Regions from separate parts of the Pseudoalteromonas sp. GW168-MNA-CIBAN-0100 genome, predicted to be linked through region 2. Evidence: predicted binding sites of a transcription regulator. Region 2 holds the regulator's gene; each other region holds the start of a gene.

Region 1 (7,333 bases), on a different contig from region 2:
TAGCTATGAATGGCTGGTTATCTGGAGTAAGTAAATGCGCCAGTACATCGTAAAAAGGCTTAGATACAAAGTGTGCTATTTCGTTATCTCTATTAACAACAAGCCCTAAAATAGGGGTTTGTACCCGTCCTACCGAAAGTACATTACCAAATCCTGCTTTTTGACCCGCTAATGTATATGCACGCGTTAAATTCATACCAAATAGCCAATCAGCACGAGAGCGTGCTAAAGCAGATACACTTAACGGAATAAAGTCTCGATTAGAGCGCATATTACTCAATGATTTTTTTACTGCCGATAAGTTTAAATCACTAATGAGTAAACGTTGTGTACTCTGCTTTTTAGCCTGACTTATTTTAGCTTCTTCAATTACTTGATCGACTAATAGCTGGCCTTCACGGTCTGGATCGCCAGCGTGAATAAGTTGCGAAGCTTGTTTAATTAATTTTTTTAAAACAGTGAGCTGTTTACGTGTTTTGGTTTTAGCTTTTAGCTTCCATTGCTCAGGTATTATAGGCAAGTGTTCAAACTGCCACTTTTTAAAACGCTCATCATAGTCATCAGGTTCTGCTTGTTCTAGCAAATGCCCAATACACCACGATACACAATCGCCATTAGCGACTTCTATATAACCATCGTGTTTTTTATGTGGTTTTGGTAACGCATCAGCAATAGCGCGTCCAAGTGAAGGTTTTTCTGCAATGTAGAGTTTCATAGCTTGCTCACTACTGTTCATATAAACAGTAGTTTAGCACAGCTATTTTAAAGGAGGGGCTTTTTTATAACCATTACTGGTTACAACTTTATTATTTTTGATCACTAAATAAATCAGCGGAAGATAGCACACCACTACAGTGCCTATATTAATTAAAGGTAAAAGCGTTTTATAGATCAGCGTACTATAAGATAAATCCCAAAGGTGGCGATCAACAACACGAAAAAGTTGTAAAATTGGTGCCATAATAACAACTAACTGACCTACCACACATTGCCATAAATAAACTTTATCTTTTAAACCTAGATATGCAATAAGTGCCATCCAAGCAATGTCATTAAACGCCCAAACAAGATACCTATATATATAAATATCTTTATCAAACTCTTTTAAAGAATCGAATATAAGTGCACCAAATAAAAAAAATGCACCTGTTATACATACAAACCGTAATGCCAAAAAATCTTTACGTAAATAGAAAATAAAAATAGCCGGGATTAAAAATAAAACCCAGCTAAGTTCAAGAAAAAAGATTACTTTATCAACCCATAAAGGCATGGTTATTCTTTAGTCTTATCATCGTCTCCACCAGTTCCGTTGCCCGGCATATAACAATATTTATTTATTATTTTCATAAGTACTCCATTACAATTGTTAAGGAGTTTTACTTTAAGCTAAAAAATAAGCTTTGCCAAGCAGTACTACCTCACGTCGATAGGAGCTGACTCTTTTGCTTTACCTTGTAATATAGATATTTCTACTCGGCGATTCCTGCGGCGATCTTCATCTGTGTCATTCGGTACAAGTGGTCGTGTTTCAGCTCGACCAACCACCATCATTCGGGTTTTATCAAATCCTTGGACTTTTTGCAGTTCACTTGCAACGGCTACAGCACGCTTTGATGATAGGTCCCAATTATTAATATATAACTCATTCGATACCTGAAAATCATCTGTATGGCCAGATACTGTTATTTCACCGGGTACATCTTTTAACAGCACACCGATATCTTGAATTATAGGTTTAAACTTAGGTTGTAAAAATGCACTACCTGAAGGAAATGAACCATTCTCTCTAATGCGAATAATTATTTGCTGCCCTAAAGACTCAAGCTCAATAGCGCCATCGATTATTTGCTTTTCAAGCTGCTGCGCTATCTTTTTAACAAGCTCGTTAGTTTGCTCCTGATCGGCTGCTGAAGTTGCTTGCTCAGAAGATTCTTCTTGTGAGGTACTACGAGATTCGCCACCGCGTTTATCCCCGCGCTGTTCTTGCCTGCCGCCTGCTGAGCTTTCATCGCCAGCCTGAAACTCTAACATTTGTTGAGTCATTTCGACTGTTTGCTGCTGAATGGTTTCTATTGGGGTTGGCTCTGGTTTGCCTGGGGTAAACTCCATGGCAATAACAGAGGTACCTTTAGGGATGTCTTTTACTTCAATTTTATTCTGCACACCAAAAGCAAACTTCATAGAGCCCGCAATTTGTTTAAACTTAAGTACATCCATTTCTGAAAACGCGAGCAAGAGTACAAAAAAGCACATTAACAGTGACATTAAATCGGCAAACGTTCCCATCCATGCAGGTAGACCTGGCGGTGGGCATTTGCACTCTTGATCAGACATAATTACTCCTCGGTATCTACTTTGCGTTTAGATTCAGCTAAGTAATTTTTCAAAATACCTTCGATTACTTTTGGATTCTGACCATCTTGTATACCTAAAATAGCATCCAAAATTAAACGCTGATTCATAGCTTCCTCGTCTTTACGCAGTTCGAGTTTTACCTGAATAGGAATTGCCACAACATTGGCTAAAAACGCGCCATATAAAGTTGTTAATAGTGCTACTGCCATTGCCGGACCAATTGCCTTTGGGTCATCCATGTTAGACAACATTGCAACCAAACCAATTAGAGTACCAATCATACCCATTGCAGGCCCTATATCAGCTAACGACTTAAATAAACCCGCGCCCAATTCATGGCGAGTCGTGGTTAGAGAAATATCTTTTTGAAGTGTAGCGCGAACTACATCTGCGTCGTGGCCATCAACGAGCATATCGACGCCTTTGCGCATAAAGGGGTTTGGAATTTCAGCTTCTTCGAGTGCTAAAAAACCGCCTTTACGAGCTGAATCCGCAAGTTCTACTGCTTTTTCGATAAGTATTTCTGGCGTTTCGATTTTAAACATAAACGCTTTGGCAACAACTTTACCTATCCCCAAAAATTGCGACATGGTGAAGTTTGATAAAACAATAAAGAGTGAACCACCAAATACAATAACCACAGACGGGGTATTGTAAAACATAGCCATTTCACCGCTACTACTCATAAACATAGACATGACAATTAAGCCAATTGCGCCTAGGATCCCGATTATGGTTGCTAAATCCACATTTCCTCCAGAAGTTTCATGCTTAATGGCCTTATCATAAACTTTTATTATTAACTGCTTATCGGCAACATATTGAATTGCTTAAGCCATTTTTATAAATAAACATAAAAAGCAGCCTTTAGCACTATCTTAGATCAAGTTATAAGGGCTACCTAATTATCAATTGATTTATTAAACCAACAGACCGCTATTAAGGCTTTATTAATGCACTTGAAATATAATTTAACGTTATAAAGGTAAAAAACCAATATCATCCTTTGACCTAGTTTAGCATTCCCCCTAAAATTGACCCCTAAATTTATTATGTAAGCTGAAATAAAGATGGCGACTAAAAAACCTGAAAACTTAAGTTTCGAACAAGCACTAGAAGAATTATCTACAATCGTTAGTGACATGGAACAAGGTGACTTATCGCTTGAGCAATCGTTAAAGCAATTTGAGCGTGGAATTGCATTAGCAAGTGCTTCATCAGGGAAATTACAGCAAGCAGAACAAAAAGTATCAATTTTGATGGGGAATGGCGAAAAGTCAGTACTTACAAATTTTGATAATGATATGGAATAGCTGTGAGCATAAAAAATCATATTGAACGTGCTCAAAAAGATGTAGTAGCGACCTTACAACAGCATTTTAACCAGCCTCTCGATACAGAAGAAACTGTAAAGAACGCCACCCAGTATGGATTGTTTAATGGTGGTAAAAGATTACGTCCATTTTTAGTTTATGCCACAGGTAAAATGCTCGGCGCAAACCATCAAGACTTAAACGTACTTGCTGCTGCAATTGAGTGTATTCATAGCTATTCGTTAGTCCATGATGACTTACCAGCAATGGACGACGACGACTTACGCCGCGGACGCCCTACTTGTCATATAGAGTTTGGCGAGGCAAATGCAATTTTAGCCGGTGATGCTCTTCAAACTCTTGCTTTTGAGCTTATTGCGAATCACAAATTTGAATGCTCATCGCAAACACAAGTAAAAATGATTGCTACACTTGCCCACGCATCAGGCCTTCAGGGTATGGTTGGCGGACAAGGCCTTGATATAGCAGCAACTGATAAAGTAATTACCGTACAAGAGCTTGAGCGAATACATAAGCTAAAAACCGGGGCTCTAATTAATTGCGCAATTACACTTGGTGCACTGTGCAGTGAAAAGGCTGATCAACAAACCTTAGAAAATTTAAGTGTTTTTGGGTATGCTATAGGGCTAGCATTTCAAGTACACGACGACATTTTAGATGTTGAAGGCGATACAGTTATTTTAGGAAAGCCACAAGGCTCCGATATTGCCGCGAATAAAGCGACATATCCGGCGTTATTAGGTATGCTAGGCGCTAAAGAAAAGGCGCAAAATTTAATACAACAAGCCCATGAAGCGTTAGCAAATATAGATGCTGACACAACACTTCTTGCGTCGCTAGCAAATTACCTAATTGAGCGTGACCACTAATTTTTGCTCATACGTATTGCAATTAGCACTGACATTATTACTCAACATTAATTATTCGTAAAAGCTTTGAATTAATTAATGTTAGCGAAGGATATATATAAAACCATGACACTTGATAGTAGCAAGTATCCATTACTTAATTTGGTTGACGAGCCAGCCCAATTGCGTGACTTAGCGCAAGACAAACTCCCTGCATTTAGCAATGAGCTGCGCGATTATTTACTCAACTCAGTATCGCAAAGTAGCGGTCATCTAGCGTCTGGTTTAGGGACGGTTGAACTAACCGTTGCGCTGCATTATGTTTATAACACTCCAGACGATCGCCTAGTTTGGGATGTGGGTCATCAAGCTTATCCGCATAAAATTCTTACTGGTCGTCGCGAGCAAATGCACACTATTCGCCAAAAAGACGGTTTGCACCCTTTTCCTTTTCGCGATGAAAGCCAATACGATACGTTTAGCGTAGGCCATTCAAGCACCTCTATTTCGGCTGCTTTAGGTATGTCTATTGCTGCACAAAAAGAAGGTAAAGGTCGAAAGTCTGTAGCCATTATTGGTGACGGAGCTATAACCGCAGGCATGGCATTTGAAGCGATGAATCATTTAGGTGATGTAAAATCAGACATGCTTATTATTTTAAATGATAACGAAATGTCGATTTCTGAAAATGTTGGCGCATTAACAAATCACTTTGCTCGAATTTTATCAGGTAGCTTTTATACTAACATTCGTGAAGGTAGTAAAAAGTTACTCTCAGGAGTACCTCCGGTAAAGCAACTTGCCAGTAAAATGGAAGAGCACATTAAAGGCATGATGATCCCAGGTACCTTCTTTGAAGAATTAGGCCTAAATTACATTGGTCCCATTGATGGTCACGATGTAAACATGTTGGTAGATACATTACGTAATATGCGTAATTTAAAAGGCCCACAGCTTTTACATATAAAAACCCAAAAAGGTAAGGGCTACAAACCGGCTGAAGCCGATCCTATTGGCTACCATGGTGTACCAAAATTCGACCCAAGCACAACTAGCCTGCCTAAATCTAAACCTAGTGCCGCTACTTTTTCAAAAGTATTCGGCGATTGGTTATGTGATATGGCCGAACAAGACAGCAAGTTAATGGCTATCACGCCTGCAATGCGCGAAGGTTCAGGCATGGTACGTTTTTCTAAAGAGCATCCAGATCAATACTTTGATGTAGCTATTGCTGAGCAGCATGCCGTTACTTTAGCCGCTGGCTTTGCCTGTGAAGGTTTAAAACCTGTTGTTGCTATTTACTCGAGCTTTTTACAACGTGCGTATGACCAATTAATACATGATGTTGCACTGCAAAACTTACCTGTATTATTTGCCATTGACCGCGCTGGTATTGTGGGAGCCGATGGTGAAACTCACCAAGGTGCGTACGATTTAAGCTTTATGCGCTGCATTCCAAATATGGTAATTATGGCACCAAGCGATACCAACGAGTGCCGTCAAATGCTATACACCGGTTATAAAGCAAACTGCCCTGTTGCAGTTCGTTATCCTCGAGGTAGTGCAGGTACTGCAGACATTGAAAGCACTATGCAACTGCTTGAAATAGGCAAGGCAGATACAATTAAGAAAGGCAGTAAAATTGCCATTTTATCGTTCGGTACATTACTTGAAAATGCACAGCTTGCTGCAGATGAATTAGATGCAACGCTTGTTAATATGCGTTTTATTAAACCACTTGATACCGCACTTTTAAATGAGCTTGCAACTAGCCACGATGTAATTGTTACGCTTGAAGACAATGCTATTGCTGGCGGTGCCGGCTCTGCAGTTAACGAATTCTTAGCAACGCAAAAAGCTGATATTAATATCCTTAACTTAGGTATTCCTGATGAGTTTATTAAACACGGCACCCAAGATGAAATGCACGATGAAATGGGATTAGGCGAGCAAGGAATATTAACCGCTATTAAAGCGTTTATTAATTAACTTCCTATACATCTAAAGTTGAGCATATTAAAAAAGGAGCCTAGGCTCCTTTTTTAATATCAAATATTGCTGATCAGCGCATCCACACTTTAATATCAGCTAGGCCATTGCTTTGTAAAATACCTAATTGTTGATCAACGTTAGAATTTTGTTCAAACTCAAATGCATCAAGCTGATCATCAAACGTAATATTTGCAACACCATCACCACCGCGCTTTTTAACTTGGTGCAATGAAATATCAGCTAAATTAATAGATGTCTCCCAGCTAATTACCTGCCCACCCAAAAGTGGTAATGGATAAAATGACCAACCAATTGATGCCGTGATATTAGTTGTTTTTCCATTTGGTAATTGGAATGAATTAGCCGCTATTACTTTACAAAGATCTGAAGCATAGCTGTCTATTTTATTGCATTTAAAATCACGTAATAATAGTAAAAATTCATCACCACTCCAACGTGCCACATAGTCAGAACCCTGCGTACGCGAATTTAATAATGCAGCCATTTGCTGTAAGCAGCTATCACCTGCAATTGGGCCATAGGCATCATTAATACGGCTGAAATTATCAAAGTTAATAATTACCAGCACCAGTGACTTGCCTTGTGCCTGCAGCGATTGTGAATTACGTTGAAAGTGTTCAATATCTTTAGGGAGTTGATCAAACAAAAAGCGGCGGCTACGCAGCCCCGTTAGCTCATCTGAGTGACTAACTAATTTAAGCTGTGAATTCACTTGGCCTAATTTATCATTAGCTTGACGAAGCTCTAAGGTACGCTCGGTGATCAAGCCCTCTAATGCTT
Region 2 (7,333 bases):
TTGCAGAGCGACTTCAAGTGTCATTGACACAAGCGCATCAAAATCAAGAAATGGCCGGTGAACCTTCTATATTGCTAACGTCAGGAATGTTACGCACTGTGTTATCTCGTTTTGTTAAGTACACCATTCCAGGATTGAGAGTGATGTCTTATCAAGAGGTACCAGACGAAAGACAGATCAAGATTGTTAGCTCTGTAGGCCAACAATAAGATTTTAACAGGGGTTGAATCATGAAAATTAAACGTTTTTTTGCTAAAGATATGCGCACAGCACTTAAAGAAGTTAAAGATGAGTTAGGTGTTGATGCGGTTATTATGTCAAATAAGAAGCTGGCTAACGGTGTAGAAATTGTAGCGGCAGTTGATTATGACAAAGCAGCCCCTAAAGTAGCAGCGCAACCACAACGTACTGCAAAACCGCGCGCTCAAGCACCACAGCAAAGCATGCATAATTTTGTAAAACCAGAGCCTCAGCGTGCCAAACCAGAGCCGCAAGCAAAAGTGGCTGACAGCCTACAGGCTTTATTAGAGCGCCAATCACCGCGTCCTCGCTCCCCTGAACTTGCATCAATGTTTTCACAATCAGGTATTGATACTACCGATAACTATCAAGAACCAGCTATGGAACAGCGTACTAAAAATATGTTTGCTCCTGAAAATGCAGCGCCAGTTCGTCCACAAACTCAAGCGGATAGCTTAGGTTTTGATGATTTAGACAGCGACTTTGATGATTTAGATAGTCCAGTAACTGCTCGCCAACAAACACCCAATAATGAAAGCGAAGAAATGACAACAATGCGTGAAGAAATGAACGCAATTCGTCAATTACTTGAGCATCAAGTATCGGGCTTAATGCAGCAAGATATGGCGCGTCGCGATCCAACACGCGCTTGCATGGTTGACCGCTTAGTCGGTATGGGTATTGATAAAGAAGTAGCGCAACAAATGGCATGTTTTGTACCTGATGATGTATCTCGTAAGCAAGGCTGGAAAGCGTTGTTAACGATGGTCGAAGATCAAATGCAAACAACCAATAATGAAATACTTCGCCAAGGTGGTGTATATGCGTTAGTGGGTCCAACAGGTGTTGGTAAAACAACAACAGTTGCTAAGCTTGCAGCGTTAGGTGCACAAAAATATGGCGCTGATAAAGTGGCCTTAATAACCACTGATACATACAGAATTGGTGCTTATGAACAGCTTGCTACTTACGGCCGTATTATTGGTTGTGGTGTAAAGCAAGTTAAAGATGCTAATGAATTAGCTGAAGTTTTATATCATTTACGAAATAAACGTCTAGTATTAATTGATACAGCAGGTATGAGTCAGCGAGATTTACGTTTGACTGAGCAGTTAAACACGTTAATGCGTAACCAACGTGTGGATATTCGCAGCTACTTAGTACTAAGCGCGACGGCACAAATTAATGTATTACAAGAAACAGTACGTCACTTTAAAAAAGTACAGTTAAGTGGTTGTATTTTCACTAAGTTAGATGAATCATTAAGTTTGGGTGAGATTATTAGTATTGCGATTCAAAATCGCCTCCCAATAGGGTATCTTACTAACGGTCAACGAGTGCCAGAAGATATTCGTGTTGCAAATGCTGAGAAACTAGTGAAAAAGGCTGAGCAATTATATTTAAAAAGAACAAAAGCACAACATTCAAGGCACCAAGCAGTGGCGCCAAGTACAGTAGGGATGTATGATTAACACAGTATTAGATCAAGCAAGCGGCCTGCGCAAAATGAGTCAAAACAATAACAACGGCGTAAAAGTTATCGCTGTAACCGGTGGTAAAGGTGGGGTAGGGAAAACAAATGTTTCTCTAAATACCGCTATTGCACTAGGGCAACAAGGTAATAGAGTATTAGTGCTGGATGCTGACTTAGGTTTAGCAAACTGTGATGTGATGCTTGGTTTACGTGTAGAGCGCAATTTATCACACGTTTTGTCAGGTGAATGTGAGCTTGACGAGATTTTAGTTGAAGGCCCTGCTGGTATTAAAATTGTACCCGCTACATCGGGCTCGCAAAGTATGGTTGAACTATCGCCATCTGAGCATGCCGGGCTAATTCGTGCATTTAGCGAATTGAATACCGAATTTGATATTTTAATTGTAGATACAGCCGCTGGTATTTCAGACATGGTGCTAAGCTTCTCACGAGCAGCACAAGATGTAATGGTTGTAGTGTGCGATGAACCAACATCAATAACCGATGCTTACGCACTTATTAAAGTATTAAGCCGCGAGCACGGTGTTTATAAGTTCAAAATTGTTGCCAATATGGTCCGCAGTATGCGTGAAGGCACTGAATTATTTGCAAAACTATCTAAAGTTACCGATCGCTTTTTAGATGTTTCAATGGAGCTAGTAGCAACGGTTCCTTATGACGAAAATATGCGCAAAGCAACACGTCGCCAAAAGGTGATTGTTGAGCTCTTTCCAAGTTCGCCAGCCGCTCTCGCGTTTAAAGCGCTGGCGACAAAAGCAGTTAAATGGCCAATACCAAATCAACCATCTGGGCATTTAGAGTTTTTCATTGAGAAACTAGTAAACGGCTAATTATGACAACATTGGTGAATAGAGCTATGGGATATCAATCAACACAAAACTTAAATGTGATTGTTGAGAAACATGCATCACTTGTCAAAAAAGTGGCATGTCATCTAATTGCTCGATTACCACCTAGCGTTCAGCTTGATGATTTAATTCAATCAGGAATGATAGGTTTAATAGAAGCTTCAAAAAACTTTGATGCAACAAAAGGCGCAAGCTTTGAAACCTTTGCCGGTATTCGTATTCGCGGGGCTATGCTTGATGAAATGCGCCGTGGTGATTGGGCTCCTCGTTCAGTACACCGTAAAAGCCGACAAGTTGCAGAGGCAATTACTGGGCTCGAAAGCAGTCTGAATCGCGAACCAACAGATACAGAAGTTGCTGAAAAACTTGAAATTTCACTCAATGAGTACCATCATATTTTAAATGATGTTAATACCAGTAAAGTATTAGGCATAGAAGACCTTGGTGTAGATGAGGATGTTATTACTCCCGTAGGCCAAGATTTAGCGCTAGACAAACCTTTTAATAATGTTAAAAATGATCGGTTTAATGAGTCTTTGCTAAATGCAATAAAGTCATTACCAGAGCGTGATGCGATGGTACTTTCTTTATACTATAACGATGAAATGAATTTAAAAGAAATAGGACATATACTCGATGTAAGCGAATCGCGTGTAAGTCAGATACATGGTCAGGCGATGATTAAGCTTAAAGCTAAAATCAATGACTGGATAAACTAGTAGTAAGTAAACTAAGGTTAATACCTCACTGGGGGATGTTTTGGATAAAAACATGAAAATTCTTGTAGTTGATGATTTTTCAACGATGAGACGAATTATAAAAAACCTATTACGTGACTTAGGTTTCACTAACGTTCAAGAAGCTGATGACGGGTCTACAGCTTTGCCTATGTTACAAAATCAAGTGTTTGATTTTGTGGTTACAGATTGGAATATGCCGGGAATGCAAGGTATTGACCTTTTAAGAGCAATTCGTGCAGATGATAAGTTAAAACATATCCCTGTACTGATGGTAACGGCAGAAGCTAAAAAAGAACAAATAATAGCTGCAGCGCAAGCTGGCGTTAATGGTTATATTGTTAAGCCATTTACGGCTGGAACATTAAAAACTAAATTAGAAAAAGTATTTGAACGCTTAGGCTAATGATGGGGGAGAGGCTTATGTCAGCACCAGCTGCGCCTCAAATAACGTTAGAACAAGCTCGTCAACTCGTCATTTATTTAGAAAACGATGAGCAAGATAAAGCTAATCAGTTGATTTTAGAGACAGCTTCGCAAGAGCAGTCTAAATTATTTGCTGAAGTTGGGAAGTTGACTCGTCAACTGCACGAAGCACTTAAAAGCTTTGAGCTTGATACTCGCTTAACTAACATAACGACAGATGCGATTCCAGATGCTAAAAAGCGGCTTAATTATGTTATAGAAATGACAGAAAATGCGGCTAATAAAACAATGGATGCTGTTGAGGCTAGTTTACCTATAGCTCAGCAACTTGCAGATGAAATATCTCATATCAAACCGACATGGGATCGTTTAATGAGCCGGGAGATTGAGCTTGGTGAGTTTAAACAACTTTGCCATAGTATCGATAAGTTTATGAATAACTCTCATCATAAAACGGATGAGCTTCAAAGCTTAATGACAAATGTACTAATGGCTCAAGACTATCAAGACTTAACAGGTCAAGTTATTCGCCGTGTTATAGAACTTGTTAGAGAAGTAGAAGAAAGCTTACTTCATCTTTTAACAGCGTTTGCTGAACAAGATGACAGTGACAACACAGCGAATAAAGTAGAACAACAAAAAATAAAAGAACCAGTTGCCACACAAACTTTAGCAGGTCCTGAAGGCCCTATTATTGATAAAGAATCGCGTAATGATGTTGTGTCTGATCAAGATGAAGTCGATGATCTTTTATCAAGTTTGGGCTTCTAAGAGGAGAGTAACTGCATGTTTGAAGTCGATGAAGATATTTTACAAGACTTTCTTGTAGAGGCAGGAGAAATCCTAGAGCTTTTATCTGAACAGTTAGTTGAACTGGAAAATAATCCAGAAGATACCGAGTTACTAAATGCCATATTTAGAGGCTTTCACACTGTAAAAGGTGGTGCAGGCTTTTTAGCTATGACAGAACTTGTTGATGCTTGCCACGGCGCTGAAAACGTATTTGATTTACTACGTCAAGGCGTGCGAACGGTCAATTCAGAGTTAATGGATGTTATTTTACAAGCGCTCGACACCATTAATGAAATGTTCGCGACTATCCAAAATAGGGATAAGCCAGAACCAGCAGATCCTGAGTTACTTCAAACCCTCCACATTTTGGGCCTACCTCCAACAGAAGCCGAGCTTAACGGAGTCGCTTCAGAAACTGACGTTGAACAACCTCTTGATGAAGTAGTTGATACGCCAATAGCTGATGAGGAAGATCCATTTGCATTTGATGAAATGTTTAGCGGAACTCCTTCGGTTAGTGATGCTGAAATAAACGAAATCACTGAAGATGAATTTGAAAACTTACTTGATGAACTACACGGTAAAGGACAAGGTCCTGCAGTTGAAAAGCCAGTAGCAAGTAGTAGTGATTTTAATGGTGATATTACTGATGATGAATTTGACAGCTTATTAGACGAGTTACATGGAGTTGGCAGTTTTGGTGAGGTTGCGAGTAAAGCACCTGAGCAAAGTAGTGCAGTTAAAGCACCTGTAGAACCAGCTAAACCAGCGTCAAATACTGCTAATTCATCAGATGATGAAATTAGTGATGATGAATTTGAAGCGCTTCTTGATGAACTTCATGGTAAAGGCACTGCACCTAAATCAATAGAAAGCACTCCAGCTGTGAAACAGCCCAATATCCCAGCTAAACCAGCTGCAAAAGCGAGTGTGCCTGTAAAAAAACCAGAACCTGTAAAAGCACCCGCTTCTAAACCGGTAGAAAAACCGGTTGCTAAAGCAGCGCCAGCAACGCCTAAAAAATCAGCGCCACCAGCAGCAGAGACGACAGTTCGCGTAGATACAAAACGACTTGACCAAATTATGAATATGGTTGGTGAGTTAGTACTTGTGCGAAATCGTTTGGTTAGTTTAGCGACTAACTCAGACAGTGAAGCAATGGGTAAAGCAATCTCTAACTTAGATGTAGTGACTGCTGATATTCAAGGCGCGGTTATGCAAACGCGAATGCAACCAATTAAAAAGGTATTTGGTCGTTTCCCTCGCGTAGTACGCGATTTAGCACGCAGCTTAAACAAAGACATTGACTTACAACTTGTAGGTGAAGAAACCGATTTAGATAAAAACTTAGTGGAAGCACTAGCCGATCCGCTTGTGCATTTAGTTCGAAACTCAGTTGACCACGGTATTGAAATGCCAGCTGTTCGTGAGGCTGCCGGTAAGCCTAGAACAGGTAATGTTACTTTATCAGCGTCTCAGGAAGGCGACCATATTTTGTTGACCATTAAAGATGATGGCGCTGGTATGGATGCTGAGAAACTGAAAAAAATAGCAATTAGTAAAGGCGTACTCGACCACGATCAAGCGAGTCGACTTTCTGACACTGAAGCATACAACCTCATTTTTGCACCTGGCTTTTCAACAAAAGAAGAGATATCTGATATTTCAGGTCGTGGTGTTGGAATGGATGTGGTGAAAACTAAAATCACCCAATTGAACGGCTCTGTAAGTATTCAATCTGAGTTAGGCGTAGGTACCATTTTAGAGATAAAAGTACCACTTACCTTAGCCATATTACCGACCTTAATGGTAATTGTTGGCGCACAAACATTTGCGTTACCACTTGCTGGTGTTAGTGAAATATTCAACTTAGATTTAACGAAAACAAATGTGGTTGATGGGCAATTAACAATTATTGTGCGTAAAAAGGCAATACCGTTATTCTACCTCGAGCACTGGTTAGTTAAAGGCTCAGATCGTTCACAGCGAAAAGCAAAAGGCCATGTAGTTATTGTGCAAATTGGTACGCAGCAAATTGGTTTTGTTGTTGACTCATTAATTGGCCAAGAAGAAGTTGTAATTAAACCACTTGATGCGTTACTACAAGGTACCCCAGGTATGGCAGGCGCTACAATTACTTCAGATGGTGGCATTGCACTGATTTTAGACGTTCCAAACATGTTAAAACATTACGCAGGCTAATAATAAAGTAGGTATATATTTAATATATACCTACGCATAAATTTAATAAGAGAGCTAAATGGCCGTTAAAGTTTTAGTTGTTGATGATTCAAGCTTTTTTCGCCGCAGGGTAAGCGAAATTCTTGAGCAAGATAGCGACATACAAGTTATAGGCTTTGCTGTGAATGGCAGAGAAGCTGTTGAAAAAGCAGCTCAGCTACGTCCAGATATGATCACTATGGATGTAGAAATGCCTGTGCTTGATGGTATTAGCGCAGTTAAAGAGATAATGGCGAGTAATCCAACGCCTATCTTAATGTTTTCATCACTAACACGTGATGGCGCAACAGCAACGTTTGATGCGCTAGATGCTGGAGCAATGGATTTTTTACCGAAAAAATTTGAAGACATCGCTCGCAATAATGAAGACGCTATAAAGCTTTTGCAAAATAAAGTGAAAGATATAGGGCGAAGACGTTTACCGCGAACGTTTAAATCTGCAACACCACCTAAGCCAGTAATATCAACTAAACCGATAACAAGCTCACTTTCGCAAAGAACAAACACAGTAACGCCTTCGATAAAACAACCCGATAGAAGCTTTCAAAGAGCAG
Region 3 (7,333 bases), on a different contig from region 2:
GTAATTTTACATTCCCTTCAAAATACTGACTAATAGGCTCTGCTAATATTGGAAAGTGCGTACATCCTAATACAAGTACATCTATAGTTTTATCTATATGTAGGCCATCAAGCACTTGATGCAGCTTGTTTGTATCCAAAGACTCTGTAAAAAAGTATTGCTCAGCTAAAGTTACTAACTCCACACTGCTATATAGATTAACGGTTACATTACGAGCATGCTCAGTAATTAATGTTTTAGTGTATGAACTGGCGACCGTTGCCGGTGTGGCTAATAAGCCAATATGATTTGAACGTGTTAACTCTGCCGCAGGCTTTATTGCTGGCACAACACCTACTATAGGAATATCTGTCATTTGGCGAACAGCACTAAGTGCAGATGTAGAAGCGGTATTACACGCTATTACAATTAAATCAACATTAAGCGTATTAGCTTTGATGAAATGAATAAGTGAGCATAATCGGTTAATGATGGTTTTTTGGGATTGAGCACCATAAGGCAGTAATGCATTATCCATAAAATAACTGTACTGAGCATTGGGGATACTTTGCTTTATATGCTCAAGTACAGTAGTTCCACCAATACCTGAATCAAAGACCATTATATGCGCTGACAAACTACCGTTCCCACTTTACTTTAAGAACGGCAGTTTGCCATGAGGTATTTATAAAAGAAAGTAGTTTAACTTTGCGTGGTTTCTAAATCAGTAAGCCTGTCGGCCGCAGAATTTAACTGATTAAGGTTTTCGAACATAGACTTTGTGTAATCTACTAACTTATCTATTTGTTCCTGATCTTGATTTAACCATTGGAGAATGCCAGCTAGCTGATTTTGTAATCCAAGCTCACCCGCTTTTTCAAAAGCATTTTTAAGGTCGTCATTAAAAGGAGCTAAACCCTCCGCTACTTGTTTTTCTGGTGCTGGTCTATATTCTTCATAGCTTTTAACTGTTGCTATTGTTTTTGTTTGGCGTAAATCCATAGAAAAAGCCACCAGCTGATCGCTGTCTAAACTCAGCTCCTGCGCTTGTTCAAATGCTTCATCTAAATCACCACCAAAAAAGGTTTTACTTAAATCTTGTAAGTCTTCCATCATCGTATTAATAGCTTCTTGCTCTTGCTCATTTAAGTCACCATTAACCGACATCGAAAATGATACCTGCCGAGATTGCGATGATGAGCTTGCAAACGACTCGCTATTATTGTTTTGCTGATAGCCACTTGCCGACTGAGATTCAAATGCATCAGCAAAACTAATACTTACCTCATCACCTTCTGCGGTAGTAAATTTATACTCTGCATTACTCGTCATACTGACATATTGAGCCTGGCTTATATTTACGCTGGCAGATTGTGGGTTAAATAACGACTCTTCAAACTTATCAAGCCCATTGTAAATTCCCTCTTTGGACTTATTAATCCCCTCTTCCATGTCATCATTAAATACGCCTGTACCTTTGAGTTCATCAACAGCGTCGTCAATCCCTATTTGGACTCCTTTGCGCGCGTCGCCTAACATATCTTTGAGCTTTTCGTCATCAGCGCCGTTAGCTTTTGCTTTATTAACAGCACTACTTACAAAATCGAGTACGTTTTTTACTATTTCATCAAAATCAAATAGTGGTTTATCTGCTTTTTTTTCTGCGATAGGCAATCCAAGCTGCTCAGCCATTTTATCGCCAAGCACCTTTGCAGCCAACTCTCGGCCTCGTTGTTGGTAGCTATCTTGAGGAGACGTAATTGTAGGTTGCTGTATATCAGCTTTATTATTGAATTTATTGATGTTGTTGTTTGGCGTAAAGCCATAATTACCTATTTTCATGATTCGTCTCCTAAGCGTGCGTAGTTTATTATCGGCTATAACAATAAAAACTAAAGTACAATGTTCAATAAAACAGCATAAATGCTAGCCAAAACTAGACAAATACGCAGCGCTCCCTACAATAGCGCCGATAAACAGATCTTAGATAAGGTAGTAGCGTTAATGGCAGTTATTAAAATAGATACCACACAGTACCAAACGCAGTTAAGTGAAAAAGAGCAGCGTATTAGTGCACAGTTCCAACGTTTTGGTGTGGAGCAACTAGAAGTATTTAGCTCAGAGCCAACTAACTACCGCCAACGTGCTGAATTTAGAGTATGGCACGACGGTGACGATCTGTTTCACATTATGTTTGATCAACAAACAAAAGAAAAAATCCGTGTTGATACATTTGATCCAGCAGCGCCTCTAGTTGGTGAAATAATGCAGGTGATGATTGAGCATCTTAAGCCTTGTGAAATATTACGTCGTAAGTTATTTCAAATCGATTACCTATCCACGCTAAGCGGTGAAATTTTAGTAAGCTTGCTTTATCACAAACCACTTGATGATGAATGGTTAAGTGAAATTAAAGCGCTTAAAGAAAAACTAAGCAGTAAATACAAAATTGACTTTATCGGCCGTGCTCGCAAACAAAAAGAAGTGCTGGGTGATGACTTTGTAACTGAGCGTTTAACAGTTAATGGTCAAGAGCTTATTTATCAACAAGTAGAAAATAGCTTTACTCAGCCTAATGCAAAAGTAAATATTAATATGCTGGAGTGGGCGCAAGATTTATGTAAACCACTTAAAAATGATTTATTAGAACTGTATTGCGGTAACGGTAACTTTTCAATTGCGTTAGCGGGCTGTTTTAATAAAGTATTAGCAACAGAAATATCAAAATCATCTGTTCATTCTGCTCAATACAATATTGCTAAAAATAACGTAGAGAACCTAGATATTATTCGTATGTCTAGTGAAGAGTTTACTCAAGCAATGAATGGAGAGCGTACTTTCTCTCGCTTAGACGGTATTGACCTTAAAAGCTATGACTGCCAAACCATATTAGTTGATCCACCGCGCGCGGGCATGGATGAATTAACGTGTGACTTAGTGGCTAACTACGAAAGCATAATTTATATATCGTGTAATCCTGAAACCCTTGAGCGTGACCTTGATCACCTAACACGTACGCACAACGTTAAGCGCTTTGCTATATTTGATCAGTTCCCATATACACATCACATTGAGTCGGGTGTTTTCTTGCAGCGCAAATAACCAACCAAAATTAAAGTGCCAGTACTTTTATAAGTGCTGGTATTTGCTTTTCACTAAATACTTGAATACCATTTTTTATTAATAATGCTGTAGTTAAACCTAGCCCTTCGATTTTTACTCCGCGATGCTTTCCATCATATATTGTATTTCGTCCGCAAGAAGGGCTCGATTCTTTAAGTAGAGCAAAACGAACTTGATTCTTTTTACAGAGTTCTAGCGCTATATTAGCTCCAGTTTGAAACTGTTCTGTTACATCTTCTCCTAAATTAGTAATTACACTCCCCTGTATTATTTCAGCAGGAGCTCTAGGAGTAGGAAGCCCACCAGCGACCTCAGGACAAAACACAATTAATCTATTTTGTTTTTGCCACAAATTAAGCTGTGGATGCAAAATTGCGTGTCCTCTACCATCGTAGCGAACAGGCTGCCCTAGCAAACAACTCGATACTAATATTTTTTCCATCGCTATATCCTTATAAAGCAAAAAAGCTCCTTAAGGAGCTTTTTTTATTTTGGCTAAATTTATTTATTAGCTAAGTAATTAATCAGTTTGCTAATATCTTCTGGTTCAGTAATACCCGACTCACGACCTAGGTTTAATTTATACTTACCATTTACAATAAATGTAGGTACGCCACGTAGTGCGCCTTTTTCTTTAAAGTAGTCTTGATCGCGTTTCATTTTAGAGCTCAGCGTACGTACCGAGAAGCTTTTAAACAGCTTATCAAACTTATCGCCATCAACGCCCTGCGCTACAAATATATCTTTTACATCTGCAAGCTCATTAAAACTAGCGCGCTTTGTATGAATATGATTAAAGATTGCAGAGACAATTTTATCTTTTTGCGGAAGCACTTCTGCAGTAGCGAGTGCTTGGCTCATCATCTGTTGGTTTTCTGGGTCGCGTACACCTACAAAATCAACATGGCTCTTTTTAAATTTAACGTTTTTATCAAGCTTAGGCTTAAACTCACCAATTAGTGCTTCCATGTTATTACATGCAGGGCAGTAAAATGAGAAAAACTCTTTAATTTCTGGCTTTTTAGTTGCGCGCTCAGAAACAACGTCGTAATGCACGCCTTCTTCATACGTTGCTGCAAAGCTTGTTGCCGCCATAGGAAGTAGTACTGCAAGCAAACCTGCTTTAACTAATTTAATCATTATTATGCTCCGAAATTTATAGTGCTAATAAAAACGCTACTAACTCATCAAGTTCTTTTTGATTTTTGATGGTGTTGAGGTTTATTTTATATTTATCGTTAACAATAAAAGTAGGTACACCTGTAAGTGCGCCTAATTTTGAATATTTATTTTGTTTGTTTTGCATTGCTTGCTCAGCCGAAATAACTGGCATGCTTGCAATTTCTTGATCAAACGTTGCGCTATCAATACCGTTTACTTCAAGTAATTTTTTAACGTCTTTCATTTCAGTTAAAGGAGCACGCTGAACATGAATACTTTTAAAAATTTGATCGCTAATACTCTGCGCCTGACCATGCTGCTTAGCAATTAAGTAGGCAAAGCTTAAATTACTTTGTGCTTGTGGCGACACGCCACCTAAAAAGTTCACGTGGTTTTTAATAAACTCCGCGCCTTCTGGCAAGCCTTGTTCAATTGCTTTTGCTACTGGTTCAAACTTAAAACAATGTGGACAGTAAAATGAGAAAAACTCGGTTACTTGTGGTGATGTACTTTTGTCTACATCAATAACAGTGTATTGATTATCAACTTCAAACTGTGCAGCAAGTGCTGCAAATGGTAAACATAAAAGTAATAAACTCAGTTTTAATTTTTTAAGCATTTGTATCTCGTTGTACTTGTCTTTAAATAAAATATTACGGCAATAACTTTAACGGTGCTTCTTGCAGTGCTGCAAGTTGCTCCTTCAGTGCTAAAATTTGTTGCTCCCAGTATTTGTCATCAGCAAACCATGTAAAGTTCCGCACAAAGGCAGGATCGCTCCATCGTTTAGCTACCCATCCCATATAATGGATAATACGCATCGCTCGCAGCGGTTCAATTAATTTGAGTTGAGAGTGATCAAAATCACAAAACTCTTCATACGCATTCACAAGGGTGTCTAACTGTAACAGTTGCGTCGCTCTATCGCCACTGAGCATCATCCATAAATCTTGGATTGCAGGACCTTGGCGGCTGTCATCTAAATCCACAAACATGAGCGCATCACCTGCCCACAAAATATTACCAACGTGGCAGTCACCATGTAAGCGAATACTTTGCACATCTTTATACTGTTTTTGCGCCTGCTCTATCACTAAATCTAAAATAGTATAAAAGGCAGTATTTATTCCCATAGGCACTAAGTTACTTTTTTGAAGATGAACTTTGGCTGTATGTAAATACTCCTCGCAGGTAACTGTTGGCCTATAAGTAAAAGGCTTTGTTTTAGCTACTTGGTGCATACGGCCAATTAAACGCCCCATTACATCAAGCTGATCTAAGTTATCAACCTCAAATAAACGCCCGCCTACACTTGGAAACAACACAAACAAATAACCTTCGTGTTCAAACAAGCTTTGCCCATTATATAAAATAGGGGCAACAACAGGCACTTCCGCTTCTGCCAGTTCAAATGCAAAGTCATGCTCTTCTTGAATTTGCTCTTTACTCCAGCGCTCTGGGCGATAAAACTTCACTACGTAACGCAGGCCATCATCGGCTTTAAATTGGTACACTCTGTTTTCATAGCTATTGAGTGCCAACAAACCAGATTCGGCGTACACACCTACGCTTTCTATTGCATCGAGTATTAGGTCAGGTGTTAAGTCAATAAAACTAAATTTACTCATACTCTTCTTATATAAAATAAAAAGCGGGTTATATACCCGCTTTTGTTAATTGCTATATCAACTTACCTATTTAAGGTAGGTTATGATTATCGCGCTTTAAAAAAGTTACTCGACTGCGATATTGTCTCATCCGGCTCATCTACCGGTGAAAGCACAAAGTTAAACTCTGTCATCGACACCTTCAAATCATAAGGGTCCATTACAAGCGACAATGGCACATTATGAGATTGCCCTGCCTGCACTGTAAATGACTGCTTACCAATATACTTAAAGTTATCTAACCCTTGTACTTTAATATTAAAGGTTTGCTCGTACTGCGCCTTGTTGATTACCTTTAATGTGTAGGTGTTCTCTACTAAACCATCAAAATCGACACGATATAATTGGTTTCGATCACGAATGATATCAAAGTCCATTGTTTTACGCAGCGCTATATTAGCTACAAGTGCTCCCGTAAGCACAACAAGTATGACCGTGTAACCAATGATTTTAGCTCGTAGTGGATTCGTTTTATTTTCTGGGGTTTCGAGGTTTCGCTCTGTCGTATATGAAATAAGCCCACGCGGGTATTCCATTTTATCCATTACGCCATCACACGCATCAATACATGCACCACAGTTAATACACTCAGCTTGTAACCCATTTCTAATATCAATACCTGTTGGGCACACTTGAACACACAAGTTACAGTCTATACAGTCGCCTAGCTCTAAATCTTCATGATCTACTTTACGTGAACGAGGACCACGGCTTTCACCACGGCTTTCGTCGTACGTTACAGTGTATGTATCTTTATCAAACATAGCTGATTGAAACCGTGAGTAAGGGCAAATGTGTAAACACATAATTTCTCGCATCCAACCGGCATTACCATAGGTACACGCAGCAAAGAAAATAATACTGACTAGTGCATAACCACCCACGTTAAACGTTACAAAATCAGGAAGTAACTCTCTGATTGGCGTAAAGTAACCCACAAAAGAAATAGCGGTATATAACGAAAACAATACCCAACTAGTATGCTTTGCCGTTTTACGCCAAAACTTATCAAAATTCATGGGTCGTTGATCGAGTTTTTTACGCTGATTAGCCGTGCCCTCAAGCTTTTCTTCAAACCAAATAAAAATAAAGGTCCAAACAGTTTGCGGACATGTGTAGCCACACCACACCCGCCCATAGAAGGTGGTCACTAAAAACAGCGCAAATGCTGCCAGCATAAAAATAAACGCTAATATGGTAAAATCTTGAGGCCATAGCGTTAAACCAAAAATATTGTATTTTTGACCAATTAGATCAAACAGCACTGCTTGCTGGCCGTTAAAATTAATCCAAGGAAGTAACATAAACGCAAGTAGGCCTAAAAAGCCAATGCGCTGCCTAAGTAATTGATGTAGGCCTTTTACGGCACGCACATAAATACGATTTCGGGGATTGAACCTATC

The links. Region 2 encodes FliA, which starts transcription of late flagellar genes. Its sites were predicted from a motif close to CTAAAGNTNNNNNNNNNNNNGCCGATA; they were not measured.
Region 1: a site for FliA is predicted at 3,167-3,193, ahead of pomA (flagellar motor protein PomA). Genes of this name have one in related genera too.
Region 3: a site for FliA is predicted at 1,851-1,877, ahead of AAEY62_RS18600 (DUF5610 domain-containing protein). Genes of this name have one in related genera too.

What each region holds. Positions count from the first base shown of each region.
Region 1 covers NZ_JBEOOL010000028.1:48,085-55,417, reverse strand. Annotated here, with positions in the region: gene AAEY62_RS16065 (DNA topoisomerase III) at 1-715, opposite strand, end outside; gene AAEY62_RS16060 (hypothetical protein) at 758-1,273, opposite strand; gene AAEY62_RS16055 (flagellar motor protein MotB) at 1,417-2,337, opposite strand; gene pomA (flagellar motor protein PomA) at 2,340-3,107, opposite strand; gene AAEY62_RS16045 (exodeoxyribonuclease VII small subunit) at 3,429-3,671, shown strand; gene ispA ((2E,6E)-farnesyl diphosphate synthase) at 3,674-4,561, shown strand; gene dxs (1-deoxy-D-xylulose-5-phosphate synthase) at 4,667-6,529, shown strand; gene AAEY62_RS16030 (ligand-binding sensor domain-containing diguanylate cyclase) at 6,603-7,333, opposite strand, start outside.
Region 2 covers NZ_JBEOOL010000016.1:57,617-64,949, forward strand. Annotated here, with positions in the region: gene flhA (flagellar biosynthesis protein FlhA) at 1-209, shown strand, start outside; gene flhF (flagellar biosynthesis GTPase FlhF) at 231-1,712, shown strand; gene AAEY62_RS11395 (MinD/ParA family ATP-binding protein) at 1,705-2,565, shown strand; gene AAEY62_RS11400 (RNA polymerase sigma factor FliA) at 2,592-3,302, shown strand; gene cheY (chemotaxis response regulator CheY) at 3,343-3,726, shown strand; gene AAEY62_RS11410 (protein phosphatase CheZ) at 3,744-4,517, shown strand; gene AAEY62_RS11415 (chemotaxis protein CheA) at 4,533-6,740, shown strand; gene AAEY62_RS11420 (protein-glutamate methylesterase/protein-glutamine glutaminase) at 6,799-7,333, shown strand, end outside.
Region 3 covers NZ_JBEOOL010000041.1:1,057-8,389, forward strand. Annotated here, with positions in the region: gene murI (glutamate racemase) at 1-616, opposite strand, end outside; gene AAEY62_RS18600 (DUF5610 domain-containing protein) at 682-1,821, opposite strand; gene trmA (tRNA (uridine(54)-C5)-methyltransferase TrmA) at 1,984-3,081, shown strand; gene AAEY62_RS18610 (2-thiouracil desulfurase family protein) at 3,092-3,544, opposite strand; gene AAEY62_RS18615 (thiol:disulfide interchange protein DsbA/DsbL) at 3,604-4,242, opposite strand; gene AAEY62_RS18620 (thiol:disulfide interchange protein DsbA/DsbL) at 4,259-4,882, opposite strand; gene AAEY62_RS18625 (serine/threonine protein kinase) at 4,917-5,891, opposite strand; gene ccoG (cytochrome c oxidase accessory protein CcoG) at 5,978-7,333, opposite strand, start outside.